DNA from 4 places in the Paenibacillus jiangxiensis genome. Region 4 is predicted to be linked to each of the others. Evidence: riboswitches for the same ligand, from Rfam matches in the RefSeq annotation. Region 4 holds a riboswitch; each other region holds the start of a gene.
The links. A riboswitch is a leader RNA that binds a small molecule or an ion and turns the genes downstream of it on or off. The one in region 4 is predicted to bind cobalamin.
Positions count from the first base shown of each region.

Region 1 (4,212 bases), on a different contig from region 4:
AGAGGCAGGAGCCGCTTCGCAGCTGGCGGACGGTACGGCGTGATGCACGGCTGCATCCGAGCCCGAACAGCGGTTTCCCGGAATCAGCGGTCGCGGGCGCGCTTGGCGTCAGACTGGGCGGGTACAATGTATACCATGGGGTACGCTCCTTTAGGGCCTATATGGGGGATCCAATCCGACCGCTGGAAGCGGAGGATATCAGGCGGACAACCGCGCTGATGTTCCTCTCTTCCTGGCTGTTCGTCCTGCTGTGCGTGGCAGCCGGAGGAATAAGGTGGATCGTGATTTTGTCGCAATGACAAGTCCGATTCTGTGGGGAGGTATGGAAAATGAGCAGCAATGCGCTCCTTGAACTGAATTTAATTCTGGTCCGGCATGGGACAACGCAGTGGAACCGTGAGAAGCGTTATGTGGGACATGCCGATCCGGGGCTGCTCCCGGAGGCGAAGGGTGAGCTGAGGCCGCTTGGGCAGCGGCTGCACGGGATGTGTTTTGCCAGAGTGTACTGCAGTGACCTCCGCCGCTGTATAGAGACACTGAGGCTGGCTGCGCCGCAGCTTGCGGCTGAAGCTGTCCCGGACGTCAGGCTGCGTGAGCTGGATTTCGGGGAATGGGATGGCGAAACTTACGAATCACTTAAAGATATGCAGCTGTACAGGTCCTGGCTGGATGATCCGCGCCGTGTCACTCCGCCCGGAGGTGAGAGTCTGGAGCATTTTGAGGACAGACTGACCGGCTTTCTAAACTCTCTGCGGGAGAAGGTTCTGCCGGGGGAAGAGAGTGATGCGGAAGGAATTCCTGCCGTACTGGCTGTCACCCATGGCGGCGTGATCCGTCAGCTGGCTGCGCTGACCGTGCCCGGTCTGGACTTCTGGTCCATTCAGCTGCCGCCCGCCGGCATGGCCGGGCTGCGTCTAAGATATGAGGATGGGCGCATTACGGGAAGCTGGCTGAGAAACATCTCATTTCCCTAACCCCGGCATTGCCTGCCTAACCCTGAATTGGGCCGCCAAATTCCGGCCTGGCCTGAATCGTTCACAAATTTGTAAAGTCCATTCCGGCGGGTTTTCCTTGATTTGACGGCAGACTTGCTGGTTGTTCGGGTTGTACAGCCGTCTTTTTTCACCTATAATCACTTTGAAAATGATTAAAGTTAACAGCAGACCAGGTCAGAGCGGCGGTGGATACCTGCGAATTACGCCGTTCTGTTAAAAGGGAAGCCGGTGCAATTCCGGCACGGTCCCGCCACTGTGAAACGGGTATGGACGGCGATACGCCACTGCCGCGGCTGAAGCCGCGGCGGGAAGGCGCCGGCCTTGAGCAATTCCCGTAAGTCAGGAGACCTGCCCGGTCCGCTTAGACCGTCGCTCCTTCGAGGAAAGGATGGCGGGTTCGCGGCTATGAATCCGTGGGCACGGCACATGCCTGCCGTGGATATCGGCTGGCGCAGAGCCCGGTCCTCTCATGAGGGCCGGGCTCTCTTTTGCACAGCCGGAATATACAGAAGAAAAGGGGAGTAACACTGTGACCAGATCAATAAAGAATTGGATGCCCGTGCTGCTGGCACTGATGCTGACTGTGGCGCTTGCTGCATGCGGGAATCAAGGGGCAGGCAACGAGGCTGCAGGAGACAGCGGCGCTTCGCCGCAGCAGACGGCACCGGCGGAAGAGGCGGGTGCTACGGTTTATCCGTTGACCGTCAAGGATGCGACCGGACAGGAGTTTACTTTTGAGAAAGCTCCGGAGAAGGTGATTTCCGTATCCCCGGCCGAGACGGAGGCGCTGTTCGCTCTTGGATTGGACAAGGAAATCGTCGGTGTATCGGATTATGACGATTACCCGGCAACGGCCAAATCCAAACCGAAAATGGGTGGCATTACAAAGCCGAATGAAGAGGCCATTATCGCTGCCCAGCCTGACATTGTTTTTACAGGCATATCGATGAGTGAAGAGGCCGTCAACAAGCTGCGCGAGCTGGGCATTACCATCTTCAAGACCGATCCGAAGACGGTAGAGGACGTCATGAATAACATCACCCTGTATGGCAAAATTATGGACCGCCAGAAAGAAGCAAAGTCAATTACCGATAAAATGAAGGCCGATATCGCCGAGGTGCAGGAAGGTGTTAAAAATATCGGCGAGGACCAAAGATTGCGGGTTTATGTTGAATTTTCGCCAGGCTGGACGGTTGGCAAGGGTGAATTTATGGACGAGCTGATTAGTCTGGCAGGAGGAGAGAACATCGCTTCCGACACGGAAGGCTGGAACCAGATCAGCGAAGAGAAGGTCATCGCGGCTAATCCGGATGTCATCCTGTACAGCAAAAGTGTGGTGGATGAGAATGGCCGGACCCTGGAGCAGATCATCAAAGGACGTGACGGCTGGAGCCACATCAATGCAATTCGCAACAACCGCGTGTTCGGTCTGGACGACAACCTGCTCAGCCGCCCGGGGCCGCGTGTGACGGAAGGGCTCAAGGAAGTGGCCAAAGCCATCTATCCAGAAATTTTTAAATGAACCGCAAGCTTACCGCTTACGGGCTGGCCGGATTCGTTCTGCTGATCCTGACCGTACTGATCTGCCTGGGCATCGGCTCAGTACGGCTGCCTGTCCAGCAGATCGCGGGCATTCTGATGCACCGCCTGCCGTGGGCCGGGGCATATATAACGCCGTTCTGGGACGCTCCTACCGAGCAAATTATTGTTAACGTGCGCCTGCCGCGCGTTCTGCTCGGCATGCTGACTGGTGCGGCGCTTGCGCTTGCGGGCGCAGCCTTCCAGGGGGTGCTGCGCAACCCGCTAGCTGATCCCTTTACTCTTGGGGTATCGTCGGGCGCGTCGGTCGGAGCGGCATTTTTGATTTACTGGGGACTCCAGTATTCATTTTTCGGCCTCTGGACCCTGCCGCTGGTGGCTTTCACTACAGGAATCCTTACTTTATATGTTGTGATCCTGCTGGCAGGGGAAAACGGAAAAATTCCCACCCAAAGCCTGATCCTTTCAGGTGTGGTCATGCAGTCCTTTCTGGGAGCGGTAGTCTCTTTGCTGACCGCCATGTCCAAGGAGACCGTCAATGAAATCCTGTATTGGACGATGGGCAGTCTCAGCCTGAAGGGCTGGGCGTATCCGGGCATTATTCTTCCTTACGTCATGCTCGGGCTGGTGTTCCTGTGCAGCAAAGCCCGTGTATTGAACATGCTGGCGTTAGGAGAAAGGCAGGCCGCATATATGGGCGTAAATGTGGACAGGACGAAGCTGTGGGTGCTGATAGCGGCGACTTTTCTGACGGCGGCGTCGGTATCTGTCTGCGGGGTGATCGGCTTTGTGGGGCTCGTTGTGCCGCATATGATCCGCCTGCTGACCGGACCGGACTACCGGCTGATCATTCCGCTGTCCGCGCTGGGAGGCGCCATCTTCATGGTATGGGCGGACACGGCCGCACGCACGCTGCTGGCACCGACGGAAATTCCGCTCGGGGTCGTTACGGCATTTGTGGGAGCTCCGTTCTTCGCTTACCTGCTGCAGCGCAATAAGAAACAGCGGAAAGGAGAGCTGTCGTGATGGGCACCCAATTCAGGGCAGCCAACGTGTCGGGGGTGCATAAAACCTTTGGCCGGGTGCAGGCGTTATCCGATATCAATTGGGGCGTTACCGCCGGAGAGTGGTGGGGGATCGTCGGCCCGAACGGGAGCGGCAAATCAACCCTGATCCGGCTGCTGTCCGGGGTGGACAGGCCTGATGCTGGAATCGTTCACATTCAAGGCCGGGACGCGGCTGCCTACGGACGCAAGGAGCTTTCGCGCATTGTCGCCGTGCTGCAGCAGGAAGGAGTGCCTCCGGTCGGGTATTCGGTCAGGGATGTCGTGGAAATGGGCAGATATCCTCATCTGGATTGGGCCGGCAGGGATGCTGACACAGATATCGTTGAACGCGTGCTGGATCAGCTTGGGCTTGCGCCCTTAGCCGAACGGAGGCTGGACGAGCTGAGCGGGGGTCAGCGGCAGCGGGTGGCGCTCGCCAAAGTGATGGCCCAGGACCCGCAGATTCTGCTGCTGGATGAGCCTACGACATACCTCGATCTTCATTATCAGCTCCAGTTCATGGAACTGCTGGCCGAGTGGCGGGCGAAAGCGGACATTACCATCATTGCCGTCCTGCATGATCTGAATCTGGCGGCTCAATTTTGCGATTCTTTGCTTGTGCTGAAAAACGG
Region 1 is NZ_JBJURI010000002.1:101,082-105,293, forward strand. It holds gene cbiB (adenosylcobinamide-phosphate synthase CbiB) at 1-299, shown strand, start outside; gene ACI1P2_RS02305 (histidine phosphatase family protein) at 330-974, shown strand; cobalamin riboswitch at 1,150-1,365, shown strand; gene ACI1P2_RS02310 (ABC transporter substrate-binding protein) at 1,549-2,517, shown strand; gene ACI1P2_RS02315 (FecCD family ABC transporter permease) at 2,514-3,560, shown strand; gene ACI1P2_RS02320 (ABC transporter ATP-binding protein) at 3,560-4,212, shown strand, end outside.
Region 1: it holds a riboswitch for cobalamin, as region 4 does, so the genes downstream of both, ACI1P2_RS02310 (ABC transporter substrate-binding protein) here and nikB (nickel ABC transporter permease) in region 4, are expected to answer to the same signal.

Region 2 (4,212 bases), on a different contig from region 4:
TCATCAAAGTCGGTCGTTCTTTTCTTGATCAGCTCTTCCCACGGATCGGGAGCATTGATCGTACCCAGCCATATTTCCGTGTTCAGCCCATGCTCTGCAAAAGCAGGGCCCAGATAATCGCGGATAAACTCCTTTAATTGCTCGCCAGTCCAGACACAGGACGGAAACTTCTGGTCTGCAATGACCTCATTTTGCACATGAATCTGGTGGATGGTAATGCCTTCTTCCTGATAAGCCTGCACAAATTTCACAAAATAGAGCGCATATGCTTGCAAAATATCCTTTTCCCAGCGGAGTGTTCCGTAATTATAGGCTCTGGGAGATTTCATCCACGTCGGCGGGCTCCATGGAGAGGCAAAAAGCTTCAGGTCCGGATTGAATTGCATCGCTTCTTTAATATATGGAATGAGATATTTACGATCCCGTTCAATGGAGAAATGCTCCATCGTCAGGTCGCCGTCCGTTTCGTTATGGCTGTACCATTCCAGTGCGTAATCACTTGCACCGATGGGCAGCCTGCAGATGCTGAACCGGTGCTCTCCCTCCGGATGGAACAGCGAGTGAAAGACCTGTCTGCGGTCTTCATCACTTAAATGCTGCAATGCCACGTATCCCAGTTCGTTGAAGCATCCTCCGAAACCGTCCACTTCCTGAAACAGTTCCCCGGTCAGCTCCAGATTGGTGGACACGCCCGGGGCTTCAGAGGCCTCTTTCTCCATCCATCTATGCTGCTGTGAAGTCGAAATCCAGCGGATATTTTTCTTTGTCATAACCTGTCCTCCCGGTTAGATCAAGTGGGCGCCGCTGCTATGTTAGCCCATTTCTTTTGTGGCTTTACAAGCATGGCGTCGTTCTTTAGCTTGATCTAATTTTAATGCAGAAGCCGGGAAAAACAGATGATCTAAACCGCGTGAAATTTGCCCAAATCCAAGGTGATTTCGTCGCATGGCAAGAAGCTTTGCTGCAAAAAAAATCCGCGCTGAACCAGCACGGATGTGAACTCATTATAACAGGGGCAATTTATTCTGCCAAACGCTTTACCGAAAGGTTGAATCTATGGCAGATCTGTCTGTGACTGTTTTTTATTCGATGGCGCAAACCATCCGAGAAGTGCTATCGCAACCAAGACACCATAAAAGACAAGGGTCCAGCCTGTACTATGCGGGAAATGATGATCCAACACACCAATATCTTCATGAGCCAGAGTAATCACGGCGAGTTTGACACCGACCCATGCCACAATTGCATAAGCCGTGGTCTCCAGTGCTGGCCGTTGAGCGAGCAGTTTTACAAACCATGTGGCCGCGAATTTGATCAGGACGAGCCCGGCGATTCCGCCAAGCAATACAACGATGAATTGTCCGCCGTCCATACCACCGAAATCCCCAAGCGGTGAATCGGGAAGCCCCAGTGCCAGAGCCACTGCAGCAAGAATGGAATCAATCGCAAAGGCGAGATCCGCAATAGCAATTTTTCCTACGGTTGGCCAAAAGCCTTTTCCTGCCGCATCTTTCTTTACGTCCTCGCGAATATTCTCGTTTTTCTTGCCGAAACGTGCTTTGATGATGTGCTTTAACCCCAGGTATAGCAGATAAGCAGCCCCGATCGCCTGTATTTGCCAGACGTTGGCAATAAACGATATCGCAAACAGTGCGACAAAGCGAAAAACAAAAGCCATAATGATCCCATAATTGATGGCTTTCTTCTTCTGGTCCTCCGGTAAATGCTTTGCGATAACCGCCAGCACCAGGGCATTATCCGCCGATAGCAAACCCTCCAATGCAATAAGAATCAGTAATGCCCATGCATACTCCAGCCAAATGGATTCCAACAGTACTTCTCCTCTCTTATTAAGAGTATGTTCATTACGACAAACTTCCCGCTTTAAACCTAAGTTTCGGTTAAAACAGAGGATTTTGATCCGGCTTTAGTTGTACCGTCATTCCCTTCCCTATTTACGCTGTCAAGTTATGGCTCGTTTCATTCATTAAATATATAAAAAAGAAGATATCATGCCCGAAGCTGAAACCGTGTCCCAGCCAACACAACAAACCCACCTTAAAGCGGCAGGTTTGTGTTGTTCATATTTTGTTACTTTACTGAAAACGCTCGAACCGGTAAGGCAGAAGATTGGCCGGCAGCTCCAGCAGCTTGTCCTGATCCCGCGAGGCGATCGCCCATTCCAGTAATTCATCATAAAGGTCTTCCTCTTTAATACCACCGAACCACACCGGACCATCCGGCGTCTGAATCGATACGACATTGGCAATATCGCAAGGACCAAGACAGCCGGTTACCGTCAGCTGGATGCTCTTAAGCAGCTTCTCTTCCTTCCATCTGCTCTTCAGCCTGTCGAGCGGGATGCCCGGTTTTCCCTTCTCTGTCCGACCACAGCAGCAGCCGTTGCAGATCATAACCTGGCCGAGCACTCTTCTTTTCGTTGCCACTTGCTCCATTCATATCCTCTCCCATGCACCGTGATCTCGCATAAGCCTCTCCGTGTCCGGCTTCATGTTGACCCAAAAAAGCCCTCAGACCGCAAAAGGCAGAGGGCAAGAGTACATAAGAGAACAGACCGCAGACCACATACGGGTCCCGATCTCCATATTATGTACACCGTTCCTTAACCGCGAAGGGCTGATGCGAACCTGCAGGCAGGTCTTCTGGCTCCCGGATCGGCGCCTGTCTTCCGTCTTCCCCAGTAATGCTGAGTGACATGTATGGAAGGAGGCTCCCCGGTTACAGCGGCGCGACCGCTAGGGATTTTCACCCTATTCCCTTTTAACCCCTGCCTTACGGCCGGGGCACCTGCGAGATGCTTCCATTATAACGGACCCGGGACAGAATGACGAGCATTTATACGGACTCACTGAACTGACTGTTGTACAGCTTTGCTCATCTCCTCCCTACAAAACAAATAGAATACGATATCGTTAAATACATTTTGTATCCTTACTTATGGTCAATCCAATTTTCAACTACTGGTTGTCAAGTCTTCGGCCTTTATTTTCGGTTGCATATCCATCTAGGTCTACAAAGAACCTTTCAGCAAATTTCCAGTAAATTCTTTCTTACATTTCAGAAAAATGCGTTTTAATGAAATGGCACTTAGAAACCGAAAGGACATGATTCGTGTATGAGCACTGCTAAGAAAGAAAAAGTCCCTGAGCTGCAGGTTGTCAGGGCATTTGCGATTATGGGAGTCATTATAGTCCATTCTACGTCGTCTGCCACACTGCAATTGACTGGATCTCACTATTATTTCTTCTATAACTTTCTGAACATCTTCCTGAAATTCGGAACATCCACGTTTATTGCGCTTAGCGCATTTGTGCTTTTTTACAACTATTTGGACCGGCCGCTCAGCAGCAGTTTGATCAAGCATTTTTATAAGCAAAGGCTGTTGTATATCCTGGTGCCGTATTTCGTTTTTTCTTTGATTTATTTCGGCCTGCTGCAGGCATCCGCTGGAGGCCCCGGCATGGATGCGGGAGAACTGATCCGCTCCTTCTTCACCAAGCTTGTTACCGGCAAGGCCTACACCCATCTGTACTTTGTATTTATAAATGCGCAGTTTTATCTGCTGTTCCCGCTGTTCCTGTGGCTGTTCAAAAGGTTTCGCAGATTGCGCAGCTGGACGGTTGTGATTGGCTTTGTGCTGCAGTGGGCTTTTGTGATCGCCAACAAGTATTACTTTCAGGTGGAGAACCGCGGCAGCTGGGTACTTTCTTACATGGCATATTACATGCTCGGCTCTGCGCTCGGCATCTACTATCCGAAAATCAAACAATGGCTCATTGTGCGCAAAGAACATGCTTCAGGAACACGAATCGCTGTCTGGGGCCTCCTCTGGACTCTATGGTTGGCGGTAGGGCTGGCCCATGTGTACATCTGGTATGAGACGGTCTGAACGGTGTTTTGTACAATTCGCTTCTTTACGAGCTGCTGTACAACATTTACGCTTCGCTAAGCGTACTTGTACTGCTGCAAATCGCCTCCGTGGTATACCATCAGGGGCGTTTCGCCCTTGGGCGCGGGCTGGCGCAGCTGGGCTCGGTTTCATTCGGCGTGTATTTGCTGCACCCACTCGTTCTGCTGCTGTACCGTCATTTCTCGCCGCAAACCGGCACGGCCTGGCTGCTCCATCTCTGGTATGCAGGCGGCTTCATACTGGCGCTGACCCTTGCCTGGTTCGTGGTATCCATGGCCGGA
Region 2 is NZ_JBJURI010000008.1:9,649-13,860, reverse strand. It holds gene ACI1P2_RS09860 (glycoside hydrolase family 30 protein) at 1-719, opposite strand, end outside; gene ACI1P2_RS09855 (hypothetical protein) at 875-1,075, shown strand; gene ACI1P2_RS09850 (TerC family protein) at 1,055-1,831, opposite strand; gene ACI1P2_RS09845 ((2Fe-2S) ferredoxin domain-containing protein) at 2,097-2,456, opposite strand; cobalamin riboswitch at 2,637-2,827, opposite strand; gene ACI1P2_RS09840 (acyltransferase) at 3,137-3,910, shown strand; gene ACI1P2_RS09835 (hypothetical protein) at 3,919-4,212, shown strand, end outside.
Region 2: it holds a riboswitch for cobalamin, as region 4 does, so the genes downstream of both, ACI1P2_RS09845 ((2Fe-2S) ferredoxin domain-containing protein) here and nikB (nickel ABC transporter permease) in region 4, are expected to answer to the same signal.

Region 3 (4,212 bases), on a different contig from region 4:
CGGCTTATTGCTTCCGTCGATAAGCTGAGCGACGGCCGGGCAGCATGGAACGTGGTGACCACGTCCACGCAGGAAGCGGCCCGCAATTTCTCCGCACAAGACCACCTGGAGCACAGCCTGCGGTATGAGCGCGCAGCTGAATTCGTAGAGGTTGTGAAAGGACTGTGGGACAGCTGGGAACAGGACCCATACATTGTAAACAAGGAGACCGGGGAATACATCGACAAGCGCAAAGTACATGAGCTGAATCATAAGGGCAAGTATTTCTCCGTCAAGGGTCCGCTCAATGTAAGCCAGAGTCCGCAAGGTCATCCTGTCATCATTCAGGCGGGTTCATCCGGCCCCGGTCAGGAATTGGCCGCACTGATTGGAGAGGTGGTATTTACTGCGCAGCAGAGCTATGAGGATGCACAGAATTTCTATAGCAGCTTGAAAGAATTGCTTCCGAAATATGGCCGGTTGCCGGAGCATCTTCATATTCTTCCCGGGTTGTTCCCTGTCATTGGAGCAACGGAGAAGGAGGCCAGGGAGAGATACGAGGAATTGCAAAGCTTTATTGATGATTCCCGGGCCTATGATACTTTGGAGGAACGCTTTGAATATGATCTGCGCGGTTACTCCCTGGATGATCCCGTTCCGGATATCCCGGAGTCGAGCGGCCGCAAGAGCAGGCCTCAGCTGCTGATGAAGCTTGCCAGGGACAAGGGGCTGACCTTGCGTCAATTGTTCCGTGAGGTAGCGGGAGCACGCGGACACCGGATCGTGGTTGGGACGCCAATTCAATTGGCTGACCATATTCAGCAGTGGTTCGAAGGTTATGCGGCTGACGGCTTCAATATTATGCCTCCTTATATGCCGGGCGGATTTGATGATTTTGTTGACGGGGTCATTCCTGAGCTGCAGAACCGCGGACTGTTCCGGACCGAATACGAAGGGAGCACGCTGCGGGAGCATCTCGGTTTACCTGTGCCCGCGAACCGTCATTCAACCGTGTCCACCTCATAAAATATTAGGAGAGAAGAAAATGTCCGATATCGATAACATTTTTCAAGGATTGCCGACGACATGCATTTCGGATGTCCTGGGTGGATTGACGAATCTGGATTATGCCATCAAACCCATCGATCATCAGCACAAGATCGCCGGGAGGGCATTTACGGTAAGTATTCCTGCCGGGGACAATCTCGCCGTTCTGCGGGGGATTCGGGAGGCCCGGCCGGGAGATATTCTTGTCATCGCCGCACAGGGGGACACACGCCGCGCTGTCGCGGGAGATTTCGTCGTGGGACTCGCTCAGACCTTCCAGCTTCAGGGATTGGTGGTTGACGGTGTCATTCGGGATATTGAAGGGATCCGCAGCTTGAATTTCCCTGTCTTCAGCAAAGGAGCAACGATCGCCTCAGGCAATAAATACGGAGGTGGGCATACCAATATCCCGGTCTCTGCAGGAGGGGTTAGCATCCGGCCAGGGGACTGGATTATCGGGGATATCGATGGCGTAGTTGCGGTTCCTGAGGAGCAGGCTCAAGCTGTGGCAAAGGCAGCCAGAAACAAGCTGAACCAGGATGAAGAACGAAGTTTGGCTATTTGTGGAGACCAAGCTTCAGCCAGACTTTATTTGGACAAAGTGCTTGGAACCATTCCGAATCCCGGTTAATCCATATATCCTATACAGATTATAAGAAAGCCTTTCTTGGAAATGAGGCGCGAGCAGCCGTTCCGAAGGAAGGCTTCTTGTTTTGCCCATGATTGCAGAAGCCGCTCTCATTACAAAAGTCAATTGATTTGAGGCAAAGAAAGTGCCGCACTTCAATGGACAACCGCTTCTATACATGCTACCATTATATTGATTTTTTATATTATATTTTAAAAGAGCAGGTGACGAGGTGTGTGAAAACGCAGCCTTGTCTTAAAAGGGAAGCCGGTGCAAATCCGGCACGGTCCCGCCACTGTAAGCGAGGAGCCGGTCTGCAAGTTCATGGTCACTGTCGTTGTTCGATGGGAAGACCGCAGACGGCGAAGATCCGCAAGTCAGGAGACCTGCCTGCTTCTTGTATTGTCACAAACCTACGCGGATAGGGGGTGGCCGGCACGGTTCACGATGATGTCGTCGGGCTTTTCTTACTGCTGCTTTCATTTCCTGGCAAGGTGATGAAACTGGCAGGCTGGAAACGGCCCTGCGCTTTTCACTGATCCAGTACAGGCACTCTCATAAACTTGAGGGTGCTTTTTTGCTGTGCATTCTTATAATCTCCTTTTTAGCACAAAGGAAGGAAAGGAGTTCAATGAACGAACAACAAAATGGAGGACTCGGGGCTAAACCGGCATGGTTTGTGGTTCATTTGTTCGCATGGACGGTTGTTCTGACCGCTTCCATTACCATCGCTGTTATGCTTGGACCCGTACAGATTCATCCTGTACAGGTGTGGAACATCGCCTTTTCCCATCTTCCTCTCCTGGATAGCTGGATGGATGGATCGTGGACGAAAGCGCAGGAGCATATTGTGTGGAATATCCGATTCCCCAGAGTTCTGCTGGGCGCTGTCATTGGAGCCGGATTGGCTGTTGCAGGAGCCGCTATTCAAGCACTGACACGAAACTCGCTGGCTGATCCCTACATCCTGGGCGTTTCTTCAGGAGCATCCACAGCGGCGGTGCTTGTGATTATTTTCGGCGCCTTCCGCTTTCTCGGGATATACGCGTTGCCTCTTTCTGCATTTGCAGGCTCACTGCTTGCTATGGTGCTCGTGTTCGTACTGGCCAAGGTCGGTGGAGAGATTTCAACAACGAGATTGCTGCTGTCCGGTATTGTCACTTCCATGATGCTGTCAGCCGCCACCAACTTTATCGTTACATTGGCCCCCCATGCGGACGGTATCCGCTCCGCAATGTACTGGATGATGGGCAGTCTGACCGGTGCGAAATGGGAGCATCTGACCGTCCCGGCCCTTATCGTTGCTGTGGGAGCTGCACTGCTATTGTCCCTGCACCGTTCGCTGAATTCCCTGCTGATGGGGGAGGAGGCGGCAGTGACGTTGGGAGTCAACATTGCCGCTTTTCGTATTTTACTCGTCGTTATTGCAGCCCTGGTGACAGGCACGATTGTCTCTGTAAGCGGTTCTATCGGCTTCGTCGGGTTGATGATTCCACACATCGCGAGGATGATGACCGGTTCAGATCACCGCCGGGTACTGCCGTTAAGCATGCTGTTTGGCGCGATATTCATGATCTGGGCTGATGTGGCCGCACGGCTTGTGCTGGCACCGGAGGAGCTGCCGATTGGTATCGTTACAGCCTTATGCGGAGGGCCGTTCTTCATCTGGCTGCTGCGCAGAAGTACATACTCATTTGGTGGGGGGGACGGTAAATGAATGTGTCGGTTGAAGAAGTCTCCTACAGTGTGCAGGATAAACAACTGATTGATTCAGTTTTGCTGCATGTACGGAAGGGCGAGCTTGTCGGGCTGATTGGGCCAAACGGCAGCGGGAAATCAACTCTTCTGAAAAATATTTACCGTGTCCTGCAGCCCGATTCCGGCCGGATTTCGATTGACGGACAGAATTTGCATTCCATATCGCATAAAGAGACAGCCCGGCAGATCGCAGTAGTCAGCCAGGAAGCGCCGGTCGCCTTCGATTTCTCCGTCAAGGACATGGTCATGATGGGGCGTAATCCTCATAAAAAGTGGTATCAGCCGGATAGCGGGGAGGATCTGAGGCTGGTGGAGCAGGCGCTGGAACGTGTCGGATTACTGCAGGACGCGGGCCGCAGCTTCTCAACCCTATCGGGTGGAGAAAAGCAGCGTGTTTTTATCGCGCGGGCGCTTGCACAACAGGCCAAATTTCTCATCCTGGACGAGCCTACCAATCATCTGGATATCAAGCATCAGCTGCAAATCATGGATCTGGTAAAAGGGCTTAACATCACTTCATTGGCGGCTCTGCATGATCTCAACATCGCGGCCTGCTACTGTGACCGCCTGGTTGTCATGAAGGATGGTAAGGTGATTGTAACCGGGACACCGGAGGAAATCCTCACGCCCAGGCTGCTGTTTGCCATTTTTGAAGTAGCGACTGAAGTCGTCAGGCATCCAATGACAGGCAAACCATCCATAACATTTCTGCCAGAGATGAGTGAAATGGAAAATATCAGTCCAAATGATTGGACAAGCGGAGGAAGCCATGATTAAGTTTAATAGATTATTCAGACTGT
Region 3 is NZ_JBJURI010000004.1:27,478-31,689, forward strand. It holds gene ACI1P2_RS05205 (LLM class flavin-dependent oxidoreductase) at 1-1,005, shown strand, start outside; gene ACI1P2_RS05210 (RraA family protein) at 1,025-1,657, shown strand; cobalamin riboswitch at 1,860-2,062, shown strand; gene ACI1P2_RS05215 (FecCD family ABC transporter permease) at 2,286-3,371, shown strand; gene ACI1P2_RS05220 (ABC transporter ATP-binding protein) at 3,368-4,189, shown strand; gene ACI1P2_RS05225 (ABC transporter substrate-binding protein) at 4,182-4,212, shown strand, end outside.
Region 3: it holds a riboswitch for cobalamin, as region 4 does, so the genes downstream of both, ACI1P2_RS05215 (FecCD family ABC transporter permease) here and nikB (nickel ABC transporter permease) in region 4, are expected to answer to the same signal.

Region 4 (4,212 bases):
TCGTGTCTACGATGACAAACAAAGGCTCGGCAATGTTACCCGGCAAGGAGGCGTACGGTTCACGGGTTCGGATCGTCAGGTTCTGGCCTTCGGCGCTCATCGAAGCGATCGGAACCGTGGACTTGCCTCGCGGGTTCAGGGACAGCGAGCGTTCAAATGACTTCTGTACTGCCTCTGCCGTCACCGGATGCCCATTGTGGAAGGTTACCCCTTCGCGGATATGGAATAGCCAGGTCTTATCATCCAATCGCTCCCAGCGATCTGCGAGCTTGGGAACCATCTGCATCTTCTCATCGAACTGGATGAGCGTTTCACCGATGGCCGCGCGTGTCAACGTCCAGCCGTTCCATTCCTCTGCCGGATCAAGATTTGTCCCTAACCAGAACAATGCCACATTCAGGTGCTTGCCCGCAGTTGCTTCATTTCCTGCCGCAGCAGAACCCGCAGCTCCAGCAGCTTGTGTACTCTCTGCACCGCCAGAGCCGGAATTGCCCGCTGTTCCACCACATGCAGACAGCAGCAGCACCATGAACACCCATACAGTTATACTTCCAAATCGATTCGTGTAATAAGCATTGTTCCGCCTATTCATTATATCTCCTCCCATTCTAGCGCTTATGTCTGGGATCAAGCACGTCACGCAGGCTGTCCCCCAGCAGATTAAAGATCATGACCGTGCAAAAAATAGCAAGACCCGGATAAATCAGCAGCCAGGGTGCGGTCTGCATATATCTTCGTCCTTCGTTCAACAGCGCTCCCCACTCCGGCTCTGGCGGCTGTGCGCCGAGTCCGAGAAAGGACAAACCCGAGATGGACAATAACATGCCGCCGATATCCATCATTGCCATAACGATTAGCGGCGGCAGCACATTGGGCAGGATATAGCGCGCCAGAATACGGACAGGGCGTGCCCCGCCGAGCGCAGCGGCAGTGATATATTCCTTTTGCTTATGCTGAATGACCAGACTGCGCACCATGCGGGCATATTTGGCCCACCACACGACGGAGAGTGCCACTACGGTGTGAATCAGACCGGGACCAAGCATGCCCGCAACCGCAATGGCAAAAATAATTCCCGGAAACGCCATCAGTGTGTCCGCGAGCCGCATAAACACGCTATCCACCCATTTGCCCGCATAACCTGCCAGTACGCCAATCGTCACGCCAATCGCAGCAACAACCACGACTAAAACGAAGGTCATGAGCAAGGAGGTCCTTGCTCCGTACAGCACCCGTGACAGCACACAGCGTCCCAGTTGATCCGTTCCCAAGGGGTACTGCCTGTCCGGCGGCTGCAGCACCTTCGTGAAGTCCGTTGCAAGGGGATCATGTGGAGCCAATAAAGGGGCGAATATCGCCAGCATCAGCCATAGTCCGGCCAGTCCAAACCAGATGGAGAATAGCCGCTGCTGTATCCATAACTGTGCCAGCTGTTGTATCAGCATTCTCATCTACACGTCCTCTCCAAGTCTAAGCCGCGGGTCCCGTATATGAGTCCAAACGTCCACGACCAAGTTAATAGATACATAGATGACGGCCATCCAGATGACATAACCCTGAATCAGCGGATAATCGCGTGCGATGATCGCCTCCAGCGCCAGCTGACCCACGCCCGGCCAGCCGAACACACTCTCTATGATCGCTGCGCCGCCAAGTAAAGCGCCTGCAGACATCCCAAGCAGCGTCATTAGCGGCAGCAGCGCATTCGGCAGAACATACCGCAGCATGACCGTGCCCTCCCGCACACCACGCGCCCTGGCCCCGATCACATAATCCTGGGACATTTCCTCCAGCAGCACCGTGCGAATCTGCCCGCTATACTGCGCAATCAACGGCACAGCCAGCGTGCAGGCCGGGAGGATCAGGCTGCGGACTCCTGACCGTCCCATGACCGGCAGCAGCTGCAGCCTGACTGCGAAGAGCAGCATTAGCAGCAGTCCCAGCCAGAAGCTCGGCATGGACAGCCCTGCAAAGGAAAACACACGGATGAAATAGTCCTTCGCACGATTCGGCTGCTTTGCAGCTGTCATTCCCAGCGGAAAGGAGATCAGCACCACCAGCAGCAGAGCGGCACCGGCAAGTTCCAGCGTAGCAGGCATTCTGGACAGCAGGACCTCTGTCACCGGATATCCGTATTTATAGGACATGCCAAAATCACCGGTCAGCGCATGCAGGACCCATGAGCCATACCGAACAAGGAAAGGCTCGTCCAGCCCCAGCTCCGTCCGCACCTGTGCGACCAGTTCCTCTGAGGGAGTAACTCCTGTAGACATCAGCATCAATCGTGCAGGGTCACCCGGCGACAGGTAGGTGAGCAGGAAGGTCAGGAACGAAATGCCCAGCAGCACGGCGGCCAGTTGGAGCAATCTTTGGACAATATATCGGCTCACGCCATTCGCCGTCCTTTCCTGAGGGTAGTAAATACTGCTGCATAACAGCATGTTGAAAATATACAAGCAAAAAGAGCGACTTCTCCCGCATAAAAACGGAAAAAAGTCGCTCCAAATAGACTGATTTTCAATGAAAATCGGACTCTTGTAACACCTTCCTATCTCCCGTAGGCATTGCCGTGTTGTTGAACGGGCAGGTCTCCTGGCTCCAGAATCATCATCCTTGCAGCGGCCTTCCCGGGTTATAACCCAGTGACACTTGCTGCGACTCCTCTGTTACAGTGGCGGGACCGCGCCGGTATTGCACCGGACTTCCCTTTTAAGCAGCCATCCTTGTAGAGGGGGTTCAAAAAGTCATCTTTTGATCACGAAGTAAGTCAGGAAGCGGACTCGACATCGAATCTTGAATTCAGCCGGGACTAAGCGGATGCTTCCGAAGTATGTTTCCTGCGGAAACATTTCAGGTGCTCACGTACCCAACGTACGCTCCGCTCCTCAGTCCCTAGCTTCATTCAACCTTCTCGGTGCTAAAAACCTGACTTTTTGAACACTCACTTGTAGATGGGGCACCCAGTTCCATATATGATTGTTGATAATAAATGAAGCCATGATCAGCATGCTTGCATTACATAACACTGCGCATCCTCTTGGCATGCTCCTTCAGTATAACGGGCGTGCATGGAATGGGCAAAGCTTTTCTGCTTCTTTCAGCCTTTTAACCCAAGCTTGACCGTTTCGGTAAATTGATGCAGTCTGCGCAGACCCTCGTCAATCTCTTCCATCGTCAAGTTCCCATAGCCGAGAACCAGCCTGCCTGGGTAGGCGCCTTTGATTTTTGCATAGTCTTCAAAGGTGCCGATCTGCACGCCGTACGATTCCAGCTGGCGCCAATCGGCATCCCCATATTCCCCGGGAGGAAATGCGAGCTGTACGTGCATACCAGCCTCATCCCCCAAAATCCGGACTTCATCCTTAAACAGTTGACGAACCTTCTTTTCCAGAAAAATACGTTTCTTTCTATAGAGTGCCTTCATTTTGTGGATATGCCTTTCGAAATGGCCGTCATTTATGAAGCGGGCCAGGGCTGACTGGGTAAAACCGGAGGAAGTCAAATTCATATCGCACTTCGTTTGCAGCACCTGATCCATGATGGCTGGCGGCACGATCAGAAAGCCGATCCGCAGCGCCGGTGACAAGGTTTTGCTGAACGTGCCGGCATAAATCACCCGCGAGGGGGCCAGCGTCTGCAGGGGCGGAACAGGGTTCCCCTGATAGCGAAATTCGCTGTCATAATCGTCTTCCACAATATAATGTCCCGTCCTTTCGGCGAGTTCTACAGCTTCTTGCCTGCGTTGCAGGGAAAGAACACTGCCTGTCGGGAATTGGTGGGAAGGTGTGATAATGATGAATCCCTGGGGGGCCGTAGGAGGGATATCATTTATCACCAGCCCTTCACGATCCACTGAAACGGGATGAATATCATAGTTTAACCGCCCAAAAATATCGCCGGTAAACCCAATCGTTGGATCTTCAATATAAACCGTTTGAAATTGACCGGAGAAAGAGGAGGCAAGCAGCAGTATGCTGTTCGAGGTGCCTGAAGTGATGAGGATATCATCCGGGCTGCAGCGGATACCCTTGGCACGGTACACATAACGTGTTATAGCTTCCCTCAACGCTTTATTGCCCCGGCAATCGCCATAATCAAAAATGTGGTCCATTTCATAGCTCATGATTTCCCGTACATATTTACTCCATAGCCTGCGCGGAAAATGCCGCAAATCAGGAGCGCCCGGATCAAAATCAATTTCATGGATGACAG
Region 4 is NZ_JBJURI010000018.1:80,098-84,309, reverse strand. It holds gene ACI1P2_RS17775 (ABC transporter substrate-binding protein) at 1-592, opposite strand, end outside; gene nikC (nickel transporter permease) at 609-1,451, opposite strand; gene nikB (nickel ABC transporter permease) at 1,452-2,390, opposite strand; cobalamin riboswitch at 2,566-2,736, opposite strand; gene pdxR (MocR-like pyridoxine biosynthesis transcription factor PdxR) at 3,098-4,212, opposite strand, start outside.